Regions from separate parts of the Massilia sp. UYP34 genome, predicted to be linked through region 2. Evidence: predicted binding sites of a transcription regulator. Region 2 holds the regulator's gene; each other region holds the start of a gene.
The links. Region 2 encodes sigma-54, which starts transcription at its own class of promoters, with help from an activator protein. Its sites were predicted from a motif close to TGGCANGNAANCTGCTTT; they were not measured.
Positions count from the first base shown of each region.

Region 1: a site for sigma-54 is predicted at 3,136-3,153, ahead of ACZ9AQ_RS23195 (CmpA/NrtA family ABC transporter substrate-binding protein). Genes of this name have one in related genera too.
Region 3: a site for sigma-54 is predicted at 3,455-3,472, ahead of ACZ9AQ_RS13510 (CmpA/NrtA family ABC transporter substrate-binding protein). Genes of this name have one in related genera too.

Region 1 covers NZ_JBWBRF010000030.1:23,632-30,300, forward strand. Annotated here, with positions in the region: gene ACZ9AQ_RS23175 (L-cystine transporter) at 1-234, opposite strand, end outside; gene ACZ9AQ_RS23180 (hypothetical protein) at 311-478, opposite strand; gene ACZ9AQ_RS23185 (methyl-accepting chemotaxis protein) at 503-2,269, shown strand; gene ACZ9AQ_RS23190 (hypothetical protein) at 2,398-2,592, opposite strand; gene ACZ9AQ_RS23195 (CmpA/NrtA family ABC transporter substrate-binding protein) at 3,405-4,574, shown strand; gene ntrB (nitrate ABC transporter permease) at 4,604-5,527, shown strand; gene ACZ9AQ_RS23205 (ABC transporter ATP-binding protein) at 5,541-6,353, shown strand; gene ACZ9AQ_RS23210 (hypothetical protein) at 6,528-6,669, shown strand, end outside.
Region 2 covers NZ_JBWBRF010000001.1:43,037-49,705, reverse strand. Annotated here, with positions in the region: gene ACZ9AQ_RS00245 (KpsF/GutQ family sugar-phosphate isomerase) at 1-711, shown strand, start outside; gene ACZ9AQ_RS00240 (KdsC family phosphatase) at 711-1,265, shown strand; gene lptC (LPS export ABC transporter periplasmic protein LptC) at 1,277-1,882, shown strand; gene lptA (lipopolysaccharide transport periplasmic protein LptA) at 1,929-2,477, shown strand; gene lptB (LPS export ABC transporter ATP-binding protein) at 2,489-3,241, shown strand; gene ACZ9AQ_RS00220 (RNA polymerase factor sigma-54) at 3,253-4,728, shown strand; gene hpf (ribosome hibernation-promoting factor, HPF/YfiA family) at 4,804-5,163, shown strand; gene ACZ9AQ_RS00210 (enoyl-CoA hydratase/isomerase family protein) at 5,287-6,372, shown strand; gene ACZ9AQ_RS00205 (DUF5694 domain-containing protein) at 6,456-6,669, shown strand, end outside.
Region 3 covers NZ_JBWBRF010000007.1:103,332-110,000, forward strand. Annotated here, with positions in the region: gene cynS (cyanase) at 1-157, opposite strand, end outside; gene ACZ9AQ_RS13500 (ABC transporter ATP-binding protein) at 197-1,102, opposite strand; gene ntrB (nitrate ABC transporter permease) at 1,092-1,967, opposite strand; gene ACZ9AQ_RS13510 (CmpA/NrtA family ABC transporter substrate-binding protein) at 1,982-3,376, opposite strand; gene ACZ9AQ_RS13515 (gluconokinase) at 3,679-4,197, shown strand; gene ACZ9AQ_RS13520 (glycoside hydrolase family 16 protein) at 4,439-6,220, shown strand; gene ACZ9AQ_RS13525 (GH36-type glycosyl hydrolase domain-containing protein) at 6,354-6,669, opposite strand, start outside.

The sequences.
Region 1 (6,669 bases), on a different contig from region 2:
CATCTGCAACAGCTTGACGTAGCCGCTGCCGATCACATCCAGCCAGGCATTGGTGGCCACGATGTCGCTCGCCCCGGCGCCATATACGGCCTGCAGGCCGGCGCCGAACGCGACGCCCAGGCCAAGGCCGGCGAAAACGCGCTTGGTGAACGATGCATGGCGGGCCTGCATGCCATACAGGAGTGCGCACACGGCCAGGGCGAGTGCCAGGTTCAGGAGGACGGGGAAAGTCATAGAGCTCGGTTGAAGCAGGGAATCGCGCCATTTTATCGGCAAAGTTGCCTTGCCGTAGTGTTAATGTCGCATTTGCCTATGCGTTTAGCGCATGGCGACGGAGCAATACCATGCGCTTCGCCGGCTGCGTGCGCGCTTGTTGCTGCATGACGACGGACGATAAGTCGTAACGCAAGGAAATGTTCAATGCTTCCCAACCGGTGAGCAATGTTTCTATAATCCAATGGATATCATATTTTTCCATCCATGGGCTCCAGGCCAGCGAATCATGTTCAAACATCTCAGCATCAAGTCGCGTCTCATCTTCGTCATCGTCTTCCTGGCCGTCGAACTCATCGCCGGCGCGGTCATCGGCATCTACAACCTCGGCGTCGCAAACGCCGAACTCAAGCAGATGTACGACCACCGCCTCGTGGGGCTGAGCCAGGTGGGCCAGGTCACCCAGCTGATCACCGCCAACCAGCTCGCCGTCGCCAAGGCGGTTACCCTGGAAGATGGCGGCGCGCGCAATACCGCGCTCGAGTCGGTCGACGCGAATATCGGGGTGATCAACAAGATCCTGGAGAGCTACCGCCAGATGCCGATGACTGCCGGCGAGCAGGCCATGTACGAGCAATTTACCGCCGCGCGCAAGGTATTCGTCGAGCAGGGTATCCGCCCGGCCATGGCCGCGATTCGTGCCGGCGACACCGCCGGCGCCGTGGCCCAGCTCAACGGCGAGATGACCCGGCTGTACCTGCCGGTGGCCGATCTCGGCGCCAGGCTGGTCAAGGAACAGCAGAATGCGGCGCTGGAGGAATATGAGGCTTCGCAGGCGACCTACGAGTTCGTGCGCGCGGTCTGCCTGGTCGGCCTGGCGTTCGGCCTGATCATGGCCGCCTTCGTCGGCTGGATGCTGGTGCGCGCCATCGTGCGTCCGCTGGAGCAGGCGATCGCGATCGCCGGCGCCGTGGCCCAGGGCGACCTGACCCAGACCATCGAAGTGACCTCGAAAGACGAGACCGGCCGCCTGCTGCAGGCGCTGAAGGACATGAACGATTCGCTGGTGACCATCGTGAGCCAGGTCCGTGCCGGCACCGACAACATCGCCACTGCTTCGGGCCAGATCGCGGCCGGCAACCTGGACCTGTCCTCGCGCACCGAGCAGCAGGCCGGTTCGCTGGAAGAAACCGCCTCGTCGATGGAAGAACTGACCTCGACCGTGAAACAGAACGCCGACAACGCGCGCCAGGCCAACGCCCTGGCCACGTCGGCCTCGGAAGTGGCGGGCAAGGGCGGCGCGGTGGTCGAGCAGGTGGTGCAGACCATGGGCGCGATCAACGCCTCGTCGACCCGCATCGTGGACATCATCGCCGTCATCGACGGCATCGCCTTCCAGACCAATATCCTTGCCCTGAACGCGGCAGTCGAAGCGGCGCGCGCCGGCGAGCAGGGCCGTGGCTTCGCGGTCGTGGCGGGCGAGGTGCGCAGCCTGGCCCAGCGCAGCGCGGCGGCGGCCAAGGAAATCAAGCTCTTGATCGACGACTCGGTCGACAAGGTGCACCACGGCTCCAAGCTGGTCGAGCGCGCCGGCGCCACGATGCAGGAAATCGTGCAGAGCGTGAACCGCGTGACCGACATCATGGCCGAGATCACCGCCGCCAGCCAGGAGCAGACCGCCGGCATCGAACAGATCAACGGCGCCGTGGCCCAGATGGACCAGGTGACCACGCAGAACGCGGCGCTGGTGGAAGAAGCGTCGGCGGCGGCGGCCTCGCTGCAGGAAGAGGCGACCGCGCTGGCGCAGACCGTGGGCGCGTTCAAGCTCGATCAGGCGGGCGCCAGCCGCGCCAGTGCGGCGGCGCCGCGCGTGATCACGACCTTGCCGGCGGTGATGGCGAAGGCGCCGCTGAGGGCGCCGGTGAAGGCGGCGGCACAACCGGCCGCTGCATCCAAGCCGGCCAAGGCCACGCCAGTCGAGCCCAAGGCGCAAGCGGCCGCAAAGCCGAAGAAAGCCGAAACCGCGGACGTCGGCGACGGTTGGGAAGAGTTCTGACGCCGGCCTGACGCCTGTGCAAGGAAGAAGCCAACCCGAGGGTTGGCTTTTTTCGTCTCCAGCGCCCTATGCGCGCAGCTTGCGCAGGCCGACAACCGGGCCGACAACCGGGTCATACCCGGCAAGGCTTACTCGAAGGCGATCACCAGCGCGGTCAGGCCGATGCAGGCTGCGGCGATGACGCCGATGCGGGTGCGCAGGCGTCGGCCGCTGGAGACGATGTCCTTGGCGATGCCGCGGCGCGGCGCGCGAGGGTTGCTGCGGTCGACCGCGGTTGCGGCATGGATCGAAGAATGGTGGCGTGCGGTGTGTTCCGTGTTCATGGTTGACTCCAGGGCCGTCTCGAATGAAGACTGGCAAGTAAATGATGAATGGCCGGCATGAGCCGGGCGTAATACGAAGATGGTTTGCCGTTCAGGCGCGCGGGGCGCGCTGGGCAGGATGAAGGGCTGTCTGGCAACTGGGCCGCACCGCCACGTCGTTGGGAGAACGCAGGCAGGAGTAGAGCGGACAGTGAATGCGTGACATGCGGATGCCAGTACAAAGCGTCGAATCAAAGCGTCGAATTCGGAAATCCGGGACGAGGCCAGGACCTTCAAACCTGGGTGCGTTCTGGACGTTATTTATTTTACATGTGTGCGACGTAGAGGCAAGGGGTCGCACGATTGAAACAAGTGATGTTTTTCTACGGCAACAATCCATCCTAGCACGACGCGGACGGTAGTAGAAGAGCGTTTTTGCAACTTTTTAGAGCTAACGCAACAGCCCGCCCAAAATGATGCGCTGCGCAATCGCAGTGCGCCGTTTACGCCTTCGCACGGTGCGCCGGCGGTGCGTGGTGAGGGCGCTTCCTTCTGCATGCTCCCTGGCATGAAGATTGCGTAATCATCATCAGCGCAACGGAGCGCTGCGTGTGCCGCCAACGAAGGCAGCACCCACAAGACAACGACGTCTACCGGACCATGAATGCGTTCATGTCGGGTATGCGTCGTTTTTTTTGCCTGACCATATTGGGATTGCGATGAAAAATCAGAAGCTTGAAGCGAAGAGCGTAGCGACGGCAGCCGTCGGCGAAGTCGATGTCACCCGCCGTAAGGTCATACATGGCGCAGGTCTGGTAGCGGGAGGAAGCTTGATGGGGCTGGCAACTGGCGGCGTGTGGGCGGCGGGTTCGGACAAGCCGGAAAAGACCGAGATCAAGATCGGATTCATTCCACTGACCGATTGCGCATCGGTGGTCATGGCGTCGACGCTGGGCCTCGACAAGAAATATGGCGTCAAGTTCGTGCTGAGCAAGGAAGCCTCGTGGGCAGGCGTGCGCGACAAGCTGGCCAACGGCGACCTGGACGCGGCCCACGTGCTGTATGGCTTGCTGTACGGTGTCCAGATGGGTATCGGGGGCCAGCGCAAGGACATGGCGGTGCTGATGGGCCTGAACAACAATGGCCAGGCGATCACGCTGTCCAAGCAATTGGCGAACAAGGGTGCGGTCGACGGCCAGTCGCTGGCCAGGCTGATGCGCACCGAGAAACGCGCATACACCTTCGCCCAGACCTTCCCGACCGGCACCCACGCGATGTGGCTGTACTACTGGCTGGCGGCCAACGGCATCAATCCGATGAAGGAAGCCAAGGTGATCACGGTGCCGCCGCCGCAGATGGTGGCCAATATGCGGGTGGGGAACATGGACGGCTTCTGCGTCGGCGAACCCTGGGGCCAGCGCGCCATCATGGACGGCATCGGCATCACCGCCACCACGACCCAGGACATCTGGCGCGACCATCCGGAAAAGGTGCTGGGTTCGACGCTGGAGTTCGCGAAGAAGCACCCCAACACCTGCCGCGCCATGATGGCCGCCATCATCGAGGCCAGCCGCTGGATCGACGCCTCGATGGCCAACAAGAACAAGATGGCCGAGGTCATCGCCGCCAAATCGTACGTCAACACCAGCAAGGACGCGATCGACCAGCGCATCATGGGCCGCTACCAGAACGGCCTCGGCAAGACCTGGGACGACCCGAACTACATGAAGTTCTACAACGACGGCGCGGTCAACTTCCCGTATCTGTCGGACGGCATGTGGTTCATGACCCAGCATCGCCGCTGGGGCCTGCTCAAGCAGGACCCCGATTACCTGGCGGTGGCCAGCGCGGTCAACCAGATCGCGCTGTACAAGGACGCGGCGACGCTGGCCAAAGCGCCGCTGCCTTCCAGCCCGATGCGCAGTTCGAAGCTGATGGACGGCAGCGTCTGGGACGGCAAGGACCCGAAAGCCTACGCCGCATCGTTCAAGGTCAGGGTCTGATTTTCATCTTGTCTGTATAGGGGAATGCCATGAACGCCATCTTGAAATCCGAACGCCATGCGCCGCCCGCCGGTGGCGCGGCCGTGGTCACGTTGCCGCTCGCCGCCGATGCGCCTGTCGCGAGTGTCACGCCTCCTGCGCGCAAACCGGCGCCCGTCGTGCGCGGCGCGCAGTCGTTCGCCAGGGCGGTGCAAGCCATCCTGCCGCCGCTGGTGGGCATCGCCTTCGTCGTGCTGGTGTGGCAGCTCATCGCCACCCGCAACGAGACCTTCCCGTCGCCGCTGGCGACCTTCGAGGAGGCGCTGAAGCTGTTTGCCGATCCGTTCTACCACAACAGCCCGAACGACCAGGGCATCGGCTGGAACGTGCTGGCCTCGCTCCAGCGCGTGGCCGTGGGCTTTGGACTGGCGGCGGCGGTCGGCATCCCGCTGGGCTTCGTGATCGGCCGGGTGAAGTTCGTGTCGGGCATGTTCGGCCCGATCATCAGCCTGCTCAAGCCCGTGTCGCCGCTGGCCTGGCTGCCGATCGGCCTGCTGGTGTTCAAGTCGGCCGACCCGGCGGCGATCTGGTCGATCTTCATCTGTTCGATCTGGCCGATGATCATCAATACGGCGGTGGGCGTGCAGCGCGTGCCGCAGGACTACATGAACGTGGCGCGCGTGCTGAACCTGTCGGAATGGAAGATCCTGACCAAGATCCTGCTGCCGTCGGCGCTGCCCTACATCCTGACCGGCGTGCGGCTTGCCATCGGCACCGCGTGGCTGGTGATCGTGGCGGCCGAGATGCTGACCGGCGGCGTGGGCATCGGCTTCTGGGTGTGGGACGAGTGGAACAACCTGAATGTGGCGAACATCATCATCGCCATCGTCGTCATCGGCGTCGTGGGGCTGCTGCTGGAGCAGGCGCTGGTGGCGCTGGCGCGGGCGCTGACGCACGAACAAGTGGCTAACTGAGAGGAGCGCGATCATGGATGACCTTCAAACCAGATTCATCGACATCTCCGGCGTGGAGATGGCGTTTCATACGAAAAAGGGCGTGTTCCAGGCGCTGCAGGGCATCGACCTGACCGTGCGCAAGGGTGATTTCATCACGCTGATCGGCCACTCGGGCTGCGGCAAGTCGACCTTGCTGAACCTGATCGCCGGCCTGCTCAAGCCGACGGCGGGCGTGCTGCTATGCGCCAATCGTGAGATCGCCGGGCCCTCGCCGGAAAGGGCGGTGGTGTTCCAGAATCATTCGCTGCTGCCGTGGCTGACCTGTTACGAGAACATCCACCTGGGAGTCGAGCGGGTGTTCGGCGGCGCCGAAACGCGGACCCAGCTGCGCGAACGCACGCTCGCTGCGCTGGCGCTGGTGGGGCTGTCGAGCGCGGAGGGCAAACGTCCGCATGAAATTTCGGGCGGCATGAAGCAGCGCGTCGGCATCGCGCGGGCGCTGGCGATGGAGCCGAAGGTGCTGCTGATGGATGAACCGTTCGGCGCGCTCGATGCGCTGACGCGGGCGCATTTGCAGGACGAGCTGCTCAAGATCGTGGCGGCGACCAGATCCACCGTGGTGATGGTGACGCACGACGTCGATGAGGCGGTGTTGCTGTCGGATCGGATCGTCATGCTGACCAACGGGCCGGCGGCGACCATCGGCGAGATCGTCGAGGTGGGATTGGCGCGGCCGCGCGACCGGGTGGCGCTGGCGCAGGATGCCCGGTATACCGAGCATCGCAAGGCGGTGCTGGAGTTCTTGTATCGGAAGCAGGCGCATCCGGCGGCGGAGGCGGCATAGTGCTAGGCATCTAGAGCGACCGGATGCATGCCACGAGAGGATGTCGGGAAACCTTACAAGGGTCGCCAATCAGCGGATAAGCCGTAGCTAACACCTTGATTTATACGGGGATCTAGGTGTGGTATAGCAATTGCTTGAACGGTTTTTTCCCGACAACCTCACCTATACAAAGTCATGATCAAAAAATGCCTGGCATTTGCTGTGACCTTACTGACCTCGCTGAACGCTTCAGCTTCGTACACCAAGTACGAATTTACTGGAGGCTTGCTCGACGGATATTTCGTACAGAGGGATGACAATCAGGCGATCGCGCATT
Region 2 (6,669 bases):
GTCACCAAAAACGACGTCGTGATCGCGATTTCCAATTCGGGCGAATCGTCCGAGATCCTCGATATCCTGCCGGCCGTGAAACGCCTTGGCGCGCGCGTGATCGCCATGACCGGCAAACCCGCCTCGCGCCTGGCCAGGCTGGCCGACGTGCACCTGAACATCGCGGTGGACAAGGAAGCCTGCCCGCTCAACCTGGCGCCGACCACCAGCACCACCGTGACCCTCGCCATGGGCGATGCGCTGGCCGTGGCGCTGCTCGACGCGCGGGGTTTCCGCGAACAGGACTTCGCGCTGTCGCATCCGGGCGGCGCGCTGGGCCGGCGCCTGCTGACGCACGTGCGCGACGTGATGCGCAGCGGCGACGCGGTGCCGAGCGTCACCCCCGACACCCCGCTGGTCGAAGCGCTGCTCGAGGTCACCCGCAAGGGCCTCGGCATGACCGCCGTCGTCGACCCCGAAGGCCGTCCGGTGGGCGTGTTCACCGACGGCGACCTGCGCCGCGTGATCGAGCGCATGCACGACTTTTCGAACATCCAGATCCGCGACGTCATGCACGTCAACCCGCGCCGCGTGCGGCCCGACCAGCTGGCGGTCGACGCCGTCGCCGTGATGGAGGAATTCCGCATCAACCAGATGCTGGTGGTCGACGACGACGACCGCCTGGTCGGCGCGCTGCACATCCACGACCTGACCCGCGCCAAGGTGATCTGATGAGCGACACGTTTATCCCGGCCATCACCCCATTGGCCCACATGGAACGCGCCGCGCGCGTGAAGGTCATGATCTTCGACGTCGACGGCGTGCTGACCGACGGCAGCCTGACCTACGGCCCGGAAGGCGAAGTCACCAAGACCTTCAACGTGCTCGACGGCCTGGGCATCCAGCTGCTCAACAAGACCGGCGTCCAGACCGCGATCATCAGCGCGCGCCTGTCGCCGATCGTCGTCAAGCGCGCGGCCGATCTCGGCATTTCGCACGTCCACCAGGGCATCCATGACAAGCGCATCGGCTTCGCCAAGCTCCTGGCGGCCACGGGCTTCACCGCCGAGCAGTGCGGCTACATCGGCGACGACGTGATCGACCTGCCGCTGTTCGCGCGCGTCGGCTTCGCCGTCGCGGTGCCGTCCGGCCACCCCGAAGTGCAGCACCGCGCGCACTACGTGACGAAAAACGCCGGCGGCCGCGGCGCGGTGCGCGAGGTGTGCGATCTCGTGATGCGCGCCCAGGGCACCTACGACCAGGCGCTCGCGCCGTACTTCGCCTGAGGCCACCCAGCATGGCTACCATCGTCCAGAACAAGCGTACCGCGCACCGCTGGAATCTCCTTGCGATGATCGTGATCGGCACCTTCTTCGCCTTCGGCAGCTTCTGGCTGCTGCAGCTGATGCAGGCCTCCGACATCGATGCCCAGCTGGGAGGGCCGCCGGACGAACCGGACTACATCGTCGAGAACTTTTCCTTCGTGCGCATGACCGAGAACGGCCAGCCGAGCTACCTGGTGTCGGGCAAGCGCCTGGCGCATATTCCGAACGGCGACGTGTCGCACGTCGACGCGCCGGTGCTGCGCGGCGTCGAGCCGGGCCGCCCGCCGATGACGGTGGTGGCGAAGAACGCGCAAATCCATCACCAGGAGCACCGGGTCGAGCTGATCGGCGACGTCGACCTGCAGCGCCCCAAGACCGCGCAGAGCGAATCGCTGCACGTGCGCACCCAGGCGCTTACCGTGCTGCCCGACGAAGAAATCCTGAAGACCGATCTGCCGATCGACATGCAGCTTGGCGCCTCCAACGTCAAGGGCACCGGCATGGTCGCCAATAATGCGACCATGCAGCTGCACCTGTCCAGCCGCGGCCAGATCGTCTATCCGCCACGCCAGCGCTGATTCCCCGCACCAGCGCCGCGTGCCAACCCGAGACCCTTAACCGACCATGAAAAAACTACTTGCCGCCGTTTTCCTTTCCCTGCTGTCGCTGACCGCGGCCGCCGAGCGCGCCGATTCGCTCAAGGAGGCAGTCATCAACTTCGACTCGCTCGACGTCGACGAGGTGACCGGCACCCGCATCCTGACCGGCAACGTGGTCCTGACCCGCGGCACCCTGGTGCTCAAGTCCGACCGCGCCCTGGTCAAGGAAAGCCCGGAAGGCTATATGAGCGTGACCCTCACCGCCGCCGGCGGCAAGGTCGCCACCTTCCGCCAGAAGCGCGACGGTGGTTCCGACCTGTGGGTCGACGGCCAGGCCGAGCGCATCGAGTACGACGAGCGATCGGAACTGGTGCGCCTGTATTCCAACGCCGTCGTGCGCGAACTGGAAGGCGCGCGCATGACCAACCAGATCACCGGCCCGTTCATCTCCTACGACAACCGCAAGGAAGTGGCCACGGTGCGTAACGACACCAGCGGCCAGAGCAAGGTTGGCGGCGGCCGCGGCACCCTGATCCTGGCGCCCAAGCGCGCACCAGGCGGAGGCGCCCAATGACGGCGATTCCGATGGAGCTGGACGATTGCAGCACCCTGGTCGTCAAGGGCCTGCAGAAAAGCTATGGCAAGCGCCTGGTGGTGCGCGACGTGTCGCTGCAGGTCGAGTGCGGCGAGGTGGTCGGCCTGCTGGGCCCGAACGGCGCCGGCAAGACCACGTCGTTCTACATGATCGTGGGCCTGGTGCCGTCGGACGCCGGCTCGATCGACATCAACGGCACCGACATCACCAGCCTGCCGATCCACCGCCGCGCCGTATTGGGCCTGTCCTACCTGCCGCAAGAGGCGTCGGTGTTCCGCAAGCTGACGGTGGAAGAGAACATCCGCGCCGTGCTCGAGCTGCAAAAGGACAATGGCAAGCCGCTGTCGAAAGACCAGATCAACGAGCGCCTCGACACCCTGCTGGCCGACCTGCAGATCGAGAAGCTGCGCGAGAATCCGGCGCTGTCGCTGTCGGGCGGCGAGCGCCGCCGCGTGGAGATCGCGCGCGCGCTGGCGACCAATCCGCGCTTCGTGCTGCTGGACGAACCGTTCGCCGGCGTCGACCCGATCGCCGTGATCGAGATCCAGCGCATCGTGCGCTTCCTGAAAGAGCGCCGGATCGGTGTCTTGATCACCGACCACAACGTGCGCGAGACGCTTGGCATCTGCGACCGCGCCTACATCATCAACCAGGGCGCGGTGCTTGCCTCCGGCCGTCCTGACGACATCATCGCGGACGAGTCGGTGCGCCGCGTGTACCTGGGTGAACACTTCCGCATGTGAGCGACGCCTAGATGAAACAGTCCCTGCAACTTCGCACTTCGCAGCACCTCGCGCTCACGCCGCAACTGCAGCAGTCGATCCGGTTGCTGCAGCTGTCGACGCTCGAACTGCACCAGGAGATCGAGCAGATACTGGGCGATAACCCCTTGCTCGAGCGGCTCGACGATCCGCTCGACCGTTCGGTGCGTTTGCTGGCCGATGGCGCCATCAACAATGCGCCCGCCAATGGCGAAGCGCCGCCGGCGCCCGGCCAGCAGGCCGAGGGCCAGGACGCGCCGGCGCAGGAGGGCGAGAGCCTCGAGAGCGGCGCCGACAACGATCGCGTTGATGCTGACTGGAGCGAGGGCGGCGCGCCGTCGTCCGGCGGCGGCGAGGACGAGGACGGCCGCCCGCAGCTGGAAGCCTGCGCCATCACCCTGCGCGAACACCTGATGGAGCAGGTGCGCGAAGCCACCTTGTCGGTGCGCGACCGTGCGCTCGCCGAGCTGGTGATCGATGCGCTGGACGACAACGGCTATCTCGACGAGCCGCTCGACGAGATCCACGCGCGGCTGCCCGAAGAACTCGAGATCGAGATCGACGAGCTGCGCTGCGCGCTGGCGCTGGTGCAGAGCATGGACCCGGTGGGCGTCGGCGCGCGCAGCGCGTCCGAGTGCCTGGCGCTGCAGATCCGGCGCATGCCGGGCGTGCCAATGGTCACGCGGCGCATGGCCCTGACCATCGTCGAAGGTTACCTGACCTGGTTCGCCCAGCGCGAATACAGCAAGCTGAAAAAAGCGCTCGACTGCGACGACGAAGACTTGCGCGAGGTGCAGGCCGTGGTGCGCCAGTGTAATCCGCATCCGGGTGCGGTCTTCGCCTCGAACGTGTCGGACTACGTGGTGCCGGACGTGATCGTGCGCCGCGCCAAGAGCGGCTGGGCGGTCACCCTGAACCCGGACGTGATGCCGCGCCTGCGCGTGAACAGCCTGTATGCCAGCCTGCTCAAGCAAGGCAAGAGCGAAGCGCAGATGGGCGCGCAGCTGCAGGAAGCGAAGTGGCTCATCAAGAACATGCGCCAGCGGTTCGACACCATCCTGCGCGTGGCGGAGGCGATCGTCGAGCGCCAGCGCAACTTTTTCTCCCACGGCGCGGTTGCCATGCGGCCCCTTGTTTTACGCGAGATAGCTGATACACTAGGCCTACACGAGAGCACAATTTCTCGTGTCACAACCCAGAAATACATGCTGACCCCGCACGGCATGTTTGAGTTGAAGTATTTCTTCGGTAGCCACGTTGCCACCGAGGCGGGAGGCGAAGCATCCTCGACGGCAATCCGTGCGCTCATCGCACAATTGACAGGAGCAGAAGACCCTAGGAACCCATTATCCGACAGCAAGATCGCGGAGATGCTCGGGGAACAAGGCATGGTCATTGCGCGCCGGACGGTTGCAAAATACCGTGAAGCCCTCAAGATACCCCCTGTAAGCCTCCGCAAGTCCTTGTAACTGCGCCGTCCACACCCGTCGTGCCTTGTCGCGTTGGTGTGGTCCACACGGTGCATCATTTTCAAAGGAGTGTGTATGAACCTCACAATCAGTGGCCATCATCTCGAAGTGACCCCCGCCATCCGTGAATACGTTCAGAATAAGCTCGAGCGCATCATTCGCCATTTCGACCAGGTGATCGACACCCATGTCTTCCTGGCCGTCGACAACCTCACTGAAAAAGAAAAAAGGCAGAAAGCAGAGATCAACGTCCAGGTGTCGGGCAAGACCCTGCACGTGGCAAGCGTCGCGCAAGACCTGTACGCGGCGATCGATACGCTGATGGATAAGCTGGACCGACAGATCCTCAAACACAAGCAAATGCTGAAGGACCATAGCCGTACTTCGATCAAGCGCCTGCCGGAGCGTGGCAGCGAAGAGGCCGCTGCCGCCTGACCAGGCGCAGGGCTCACACCAGCTAAGGGCGTCTGAGGGGACGCCCTTTTTGCATCCGCCTTTCCGGTTTTACCCGCAGCGCGTGTTCGGTAAAATGCAGGTCTCTCCATGATGGATCACCCCATGACCGACCATGTCCTGACCCGCATCGCCAACCGCACCGGCATCATCACCCTGGACCGCCCGAAGGCGCTCAATTCGCTGTCGCTCGCGATGGTGCGCGCGCTGACCGTGGCGCTGCGCGCCTGGCAGGATGACGCGCAGGTCGAGGCGGTGGTGCTGACCAGCAGCAGCGAGAAGGCCTTGTGCGCGGGCGGCGACATCCGCTTCTTCCATGAGGTCGGCCATGCGACGCCGATGGGCGGCAGTGCGTTGCTCGAGGATTTCTTCACCGAAGAATACGCGCTGAACCACCTGATCCATTTCTATCCGAAGCCCTACATCGCCGTCATGGACGGCGTGGTAATGGGCGGCGGCATGGGCATCGCCCAGGGCGGCCCGGATTGCGGCCTGCGCATCGTGACCGAGCGCACCAGGATGGCCATGCCCGAGGTGAACATCGGCCTGTTCCCAGACGTCGGCGGCAGCCATTTCCTGTCGCATGCGCCGGGACGGCTCGGCTATTACCTGGGCCTGACCGGGCTGACGATCGGCGCCGCCGACGCGCTGCATATCGGGCTGGCCGACCTGTTCGTGCCCGGCGCCGAACTGCCGGCCCTGCATGCGTTGATCGCGTCCACGCCCGGCGCCGCGCTGCCGGCGGCGATCCGCGCCTTCGCGGCGCCATTTTCCGCGCTGGCGGGCGAGAGCGAATTGCCGTCGCTGCGCACGCGCATCGACGCCCATTTCGGCGCGGCCTCGGTGGCCGCGATCATGGCCTCGCTCGAAGGCGACGCGACGCCGTTCGCGCAGCGGGCCCTGGCGGCGATGCGCCAGCGTTCGCCCCTGATGATGTGCGTGACCCACGAACTGCTGGCGCGTGGCGCGCAGCTGTCCGTGGCCGACTGCCTGCGCATGGAGCGCACGCTGGTGCGCCACAATTTCGAGCATGGCGAAGTGCTCGAAGGCGTGCGCGCGCTCGTCGTCGACAAGGACAATGCGCCGCAATGGAACCCGCCATCGCTCGAACAGGTGACGCCGCAGATGGTGGCACGCTTTTTCGAACCGGTGTGGCCGGCGCATGCGCATCCGCTCAGGCACCTCGCATAATCACGGCGAACATATTCATTTTTGCGTGACAGCGTATCGGCGGGGTGTGAACATCGGGCCTTCATGACCTGAAAGGACACCCGATGCGCCTGACCGCCTTGCTGATCTCGATGACCTTATGCGGCGCCGCCGCTGCCCAGGACTATCAGCCAACTTTCGATCCGAGCCGGCTCAAGGGTCCGGCAGCAGGGCCGGTCAACGAGATCATGGTGCTCGGTTCACCCCACTTGTCGCACTTGCCCAAGACGTTCCAGCCTGCCAGCCTGTCCTTGCTCAACGAGCGGCTGGCGGCGTGGA
Region 3 (6,669 bases), on a different contig from region 2:
CGGCCTGGGGCTTGGTCAGCGTCATCTGGCCCAGGCAGGCGGCGGTGGTCCATTCCTTCGACAGGCCGGTGGCCTCGGTCACGTCGCGCCATTTGATGCCCTTGCGGACCTTGGCGGACAGGATCATTTTGGTGACGTCTTCACGGCATGAAATCATAGTGGGCTCCATCGATGTGGTAGTGGTAAAGGTGGATGCTCAGGCCGAAGCCCGGGCGGGGTAATGGTCGGGTGCGGTGGGCGCGGCCGGCGCTGCTGCGTCTTCCAGGCCGGGACGCACGATGCGCGTCGTCTGCGGCTCGGCGCCGTCGGCGCCGGACTGCTGCAGCATCTTCGAGCGGCGCACCAGGAAGTCGACCAGGTGGTTGCGGATCTTGTAGAACTGGGGATCGCGGTGGATCGTGGCGCGGCTGCGCTCGGCCGGCAGCGTGTTGACGACGATCTCGGCGATCCGCGCCTGGGGCCCGTTGCTCATCAAGAAAATGCGGTCGGCCAGCAGGATCGCCTCGTCGACGTCGTGGGTGATCATGAACACCGTCTGGTGCGTGGCCGCGCAGATGCCCAGCAGCTCGTCCTGGATCGTGCCGCGGGTGAGCGCGTCGAGCGCGCCGAACGGTTCGTCCAGCAGCAGCATCTTGGGCTCGACAGCGAAGGCGCGCGCGATGCCAACCCGCTGCTTCATGCCGCCGGAGAGCTCGGACGGCTTCTTGCGCGCCGCTCCGCTCAGGCCAACCATCTCGATGAAGCGCGCGCCGTGCTCTCGCACCTTGTCGCGCGACCAGTCAGGGTGGCGCGAACGCACGGCGAAGCCGATATTGTCTTCCACGCTCAGCCACGGCAGCAGGGCGTGGTTCTGGAACACCACGCCGCGATCGAGCCCCGGGCCGGTCACCTCGCGGCCGTCCATGATCACGGTGCCGGCGCTGGCCGCTTCGAGTCCGGCCAGCACGTTCAGGATGGTGCTCTTGCCGCAGCCCGAGTGGCCGATGATGCAGATGAACTCTCCGCGCTCGATCGCGAAACTCACCCCCTCGAATACCGGCGGCTGGCCGGCGCGGTAGGTCTTGGCCAGGCCATCGACCTGGACGAAACGATCATTCGGCATAGGTCACTTTCTTTTGCAGCGCGGCGAACATCAGGTCCAGCGCCATGCCCACGATGCCGATCATGAGCACGGCGAAGAGCACGTTCGCCAGCGACAGGTTGTTCCATTCGTTCCACAGGAAGTAGCCGATGCCGTTCCCGCCGATCAGCATTTCGGCGGCGACGATCACCAGCCAGGCGATGCCCATCGAGATGCGCATGCCGGTGATGATGGTCGGCGCCGCCGCCGGCAGGATCACCAGGAAGGCCTTGCGCAGCGGCGACACTTCGAGCGTGCGCGCGACGTTGAGCCAGTCCTTGCGCACGCCGGCCACGCCGAAGGCGGTGTTGATCAGCATGGGCCAGATCGAGCAGATGAAGATCACGAAGATGCCCGAGATCGACGAATCCTTGATCGTGTAGAGGGCGATCGGCATCCAGGCCAGCGGCGAGATCGGCTTCAAGACCTGGATGAACGGATCGATCGCGCGGTACAGCAGCGGCGACATGCCGATCACGAAGCCCAGCGGGATCGCCACCAGCATCGCCAGCAGATAGCCCAGGGCGACGCGCACCAGCGAATGCCCGAGCTGGATGCCGACGCCGCGGTCGTTCGGGCCGCGATCGTAGAACGGTTCGCCCAGGTGGCCGGCCGCTATCCGCGCGAACTGCGACGGCGTGGGAAAGCCGCTGCCCGCGGCGGGCGCCGGATCCGCGGCGGCGGTTGGCGCCTGTCCCATCAGGGCCGCGTACTCGGCTTCCTCGGCGCTCATCGCCACGGCCGGCGCCGCGGCGCGCGGCGCGGTGGCGATGTGCCAGACGCCGAGCAAGACCAGCAGCAGCGCCAGCGACAGCAGCGCCGCCTTGAACTTGAGTTGCTTGTGCATTGTTTCGTCCCGTCTCAGGCGCGCTTGATCGCGAAGCTGTCCAGATAGGCCTGCGGCTTGGCCGGATCGTAGGTCTTGCCCATGATCGTGAACGGGCGGTAGCCGCTCGCGGCGGCGGCCGGCGCCGGCATGCCCAGGGCCGCCATCTGCTTGCGCGCATCGGTGAGCAGGAACACCTGTTCGGCCAGCGCCTTGTAGTTGACGTCACCCTTCAGGTAGCCCCAGCGCCGCATTTGCGTCAGCATCCAGGTCGCCATCGAATACCAGGGCAGGGCGTCGAAGTCGGCGCGGTCCGGCTCGTTGCGCACCTTGCCCAGGCCATCGGCGAAGCGGCCGGAAAGCGCCTGCAGCACCACGGTCTCAGGCTGGTTCAGGTAGGCCGGTTTGCTGATGGCCTTGGCGATCTCGGCCCGGTTCTCGGCCTTGTGCGCCATCGCGGTGGCGTTCAGGATGGCGCGGTACAGCGCGGCGAAGGTGTTCGGGTTCTGGTCGATGAAGGCTTTCGAGGCGCCGAAGGCGCAGCAAGGGTGGCCATTCCAGATGTCCTTGGTGAGGATGTGGATGAAGCCGATCTGGTCGAACACGGCGCGCTGGTTGAACGGATCGGGGCCGAGGAAGCCGTCGATGTTCCCGGCGCGCAGGTTGGCGACCATCTCGGGCGGCGGCGTCACGCGCAGCTGGACGTCGCGGTCCGGGTCCAGTCCATGCTCGGCCAGGTAGTAGCGCAGCAGGAAGTTGTGGACCGAGTACTCGAACGGAATCGCGAACTTGAAGCCCTTCCAGTTGCGCGGGTCGCGGTTGTTCTTGTGCTTGAGGCCGAGCGTGATCGCCTGGCCGTTGATGTTCTGGATGGTGGCGACGCGCATCGGCTGCGGCGTGCCGCCCTGGCCGATCGACATCGCGAGCGGCATCGGCGCCAGGAAGTGCGAGGCGTCGAGCTCGCGGTTGATCATCTGGTCGCGCACCAGCGCCCAGCCGGCGGTCTTGCTGAGGGTGACGTTCAGACCCTGCGCCTTGTACATGCCCATCGGGTCGGCCATGATCAAGGGAGTGGCGCAGTTGATCGGGATGAAGCCGATCTTCAGGTTCTTCTTTTCGAGCGCGCCTGATTTTTCCATCGCATTGGCCTGCAGGCTGGCCAGCGGCAGCAGCGAACCGATCGCCGCCATCAGCGTCGGCGCGCCCACCGCCTTGATCAGGTTGCGGCGCGTCGCTTCATGCGGAAACAGCGCGCGCACCGCGGCCGCTTCGACGAAGTCGCCCGACAAGGCTTCGGCGTCGCCTGCGCGGCGCAGCCGGGCGGCTTGCGCCTCGCGATCGTGCTCGTCCTGGGAACCATGCCTGCCGCAGGCGCAGCCGGTCAAGGAAGACTCGGTCGAATAAGGACGGTACAGATTCTCATCTTTCATTGGCGAAGACCCCTGGTAGTGGTGATGACGCAAAAAACGAATTGGCGAGGCGGGCATGCCCATGCTTGAGCAATGTCATCAGCAAGACCTGTGCCATCTGGCGTCGTGCAGGGGTAAGCCGTTCATTTCAAAGGCGAATTCCGTCATTTTCGGCGGCCGGCTGCGGCGCGGCTGGAGCGTGCGATTGCCGCGAGCCGGCACCGGCGCCGCGCATCTGCCCAACCATGGTGCATGAGCGCTTTACATCCTTCCTGCGCAGACGCTACAATCGCCGCATGGGTGTTAGCGTTAACATAGAGAACATGACGAGACAAGCGCGAGACGACGACAAGGGAACGGCCTGGGTGGTCATGGGCGTGAGCGGCTGCGGCAAGAGCAGCATCGGCGCGCAGCTGGCGCTGGCGCTGGGCGTGCCCTTCATCGAAGGCGACGCCTTTCATTCGCCGGCCAATATCGCCAAGATGACCGCCGGGGCCGCGCTGACCGACGACGATCGCCACGACTGGCTCCTGACCTTGCGCGACCAGCTCGCCGCACGCGAGGGCGGGGTGGTGCTGTCGTGTTCCTCGCTCAAGCGCGCTTATCGCGACCTGCTGCGCAGCGCCGGCGGCGACGTGCGTTTCGCGCACCTGGCCGGCGAGCGCGCCCTGCTGCTCGAGCGCGTCAGCAACCGCCCCGGGCACTACATGCCGCCGTCGCTGCTCGACAGCCAGCTGAGCACGCTCGAACCCCTGCAGCCGGACGAAGCCGGCATCACCCTCGACATTCGCGACACCCCGGAACGGTTGGTCGCGCAGATCCTCGCCAGCGTCGGCCGTTGATGCGGCGCCCTCCGCCCTGCCGCATGCATATGCTGGCGGGATAATCGCACGCGAACCGTTCACATCTGTTTGACGCCTTCCGGGAATCGGACTATATTTTTCGTTCCGGTTGTGGAAAGGTTTCCAAATCCCGTATTCCGCACGAATCCGCACATTCGAGACCAACGGCAAAGTTGGCGGGGCGCGGCGCGCCATCCCGGCACGGCCGCATATTCTTGTACTGAGAACAAGAGGAGTCGACGTGAACAACCAGAACCAGAATCATCGTTCGAGATGGAAACCTTTCCACGCGCTGGCCGCAGGCATCCTGCTGGCGTGCGGGGCGCAGGCGGCGGCCAGCGTCACCAACCCGGTCATCGGCCAGCTGCTGTGGTCGGAGGAGTTCAACGGCAGCAGCGTGAACACCGGCGTGTGGAACTTGCAGGACGGTAACGGCTGCCAGATCGGCCTGTGCGGCTACGGCAACGCCGAGCTCGAGTACTACAGCCCCAACAACGCCAGCATCGTCAACGTGCCGTTCGAATCGGGCACGCGTGCGCTGGCGATCCAGGCGCGCAGCCAGACGGTCGGCAACAATGTCTTCACCTCGGCCCGGCTCGACACCAAGAACAAGGTGCAGGTGCAGTACGGGATGATCGAGGTGCGCATGGCCACGCCGAACCTCGGCACCGGCTTGTGGCCGGCCGCGTGGCTGCTGGGCGTGAGCCCGCAGACCTGGCCGCGCAACGGCGAGATCGACATCATGGAGATGGGCCACAAGGCATCCGAGCGGGCGCACGGCGGGGCGCCGTCGTCGAACCACTTCGTCGGCTCGAACGTGATCACCTGGCAGCAGGCCGCCTGCGTGCCCGGCAACGAGAGCTGCGCCGCCTCGACCGCATGGCAGACCAAGAACTGGTACGTGCCCCAGAACTCGCTCGCGAACCGCTTCGTCACCTACCGCTTCTATTGGGACGAGAGCCAGATGCGCTTCACGACGGTCGACAACGGCGTCGAGCACAATATGTACAACGCGCCGCTGCCGGTCAATTCGAGTGCGCTGCAGGCGCCGTTCTACCTGCTGCTGAACATGGCCGTGGGCGGCAACTTCACCGACGCCGCCAACCCGGGCCAGGTCACCGCGCCGCTGCCGGCCACCATGTACGTCGACTACGTGCGCGTCTACCAGATGGACGGCAAGGGCCAGGTGAAGCTGGGCGACCAGACCGTGCCCGAAGTGGCCGGCAAGTTCGGCGTGTTCACCGACACCACGGCGGTCAACAACAGGCTGGTGGCGGGGACGAGCTCCGACATCTTCCTGTGGAACGCCGCCTCCACCGGCGCCGGCAACACCGCGCCGTTCGAGGGCAGCAACGTCATCGCCTGGAACTATACGGCGCCGGGCCAGTGGTTCGGCGGCGGCATCCAGGCGCGCCAGGCGCGCAACCTGAGCAACTACCGCGCCAACGGCACCGTGAAATTCCGCATCCGGATTCCGGCCAACGTGGGCTTCAGGATCGGCATCGGCGACACCTACACCAACCAGAACTGGGTCAACTTCCCGGCCAATACCACCGCCTACGGATTGACGCGCAACGGCCAGTGGGCGCAGGCCTCGATTCCCGTCTCGACCCTGCTCGGACCGCTGGTCGCGGCGCAGTCGATCCACGACATCTTCATGATCTCGAGCATCGACGGCGCGCTGCCATCGTCGAGCTTCCAGTTCGCGATCGACGACATCGTGTGGGAGTCGGGCAGCGGCGGCGCCACGCCGCAACCGGAGCCGAGCGGCCCGACCTCGGTCAGCCAGATCTCGTCGACGATGCTGCAGTTCCGCACCACCACCGGCGGCTGGGCCGACGTGCACTACACCGTCAACAACGGGGCGCAACAGAACGTGCGGATGCAGCTCGCGAACGGCGTCAACACGTATACCGCAGGTGGCCTGAAGATCGGCGACGTGGTGCGTTACTGGTTCACCTACTGGGACGCGCAGCGTAACTTCGCGGTGGATACGCAGCAGCAGGCGCATACGATGCAATAACGCGTAGGGTCGGCGGCTATGCCGCCGACGCGGTGATCGTTATCGGTCCCGGTTTCGTACCGGATGATCTCGCCGCCAACCATCACCGCGTCGGGTAATCTGGTCCAGTGGACCAGATTACGAGCCGCCAACCCTACGGTACGATCACGTCCAGACGATACGTGCGGCCCGCTTCGATACTGTCGATGCGGGCCGCGGGCATAGCGGCGCCATCGCACGTCACCTCGACCCGGTCAACCGCGCCACGCTTGATGTCGACCTCGAAGGTCGCGTCGCGGAAGCGCCGGCTCACCGTCATGCCGTCCCAGCCGGACGGCAGTTGCGGCGCCACCGTCAAGCCCTTCAGGTCTCCCTTCAGGCCGCACAGGCCCTCGATCAGGCAGCGGTAGACCCAGGCCACGGTGCCGGTGTTGAACAGCTGGCTCGAGCGCCCGGCGGTGCGCGGATAT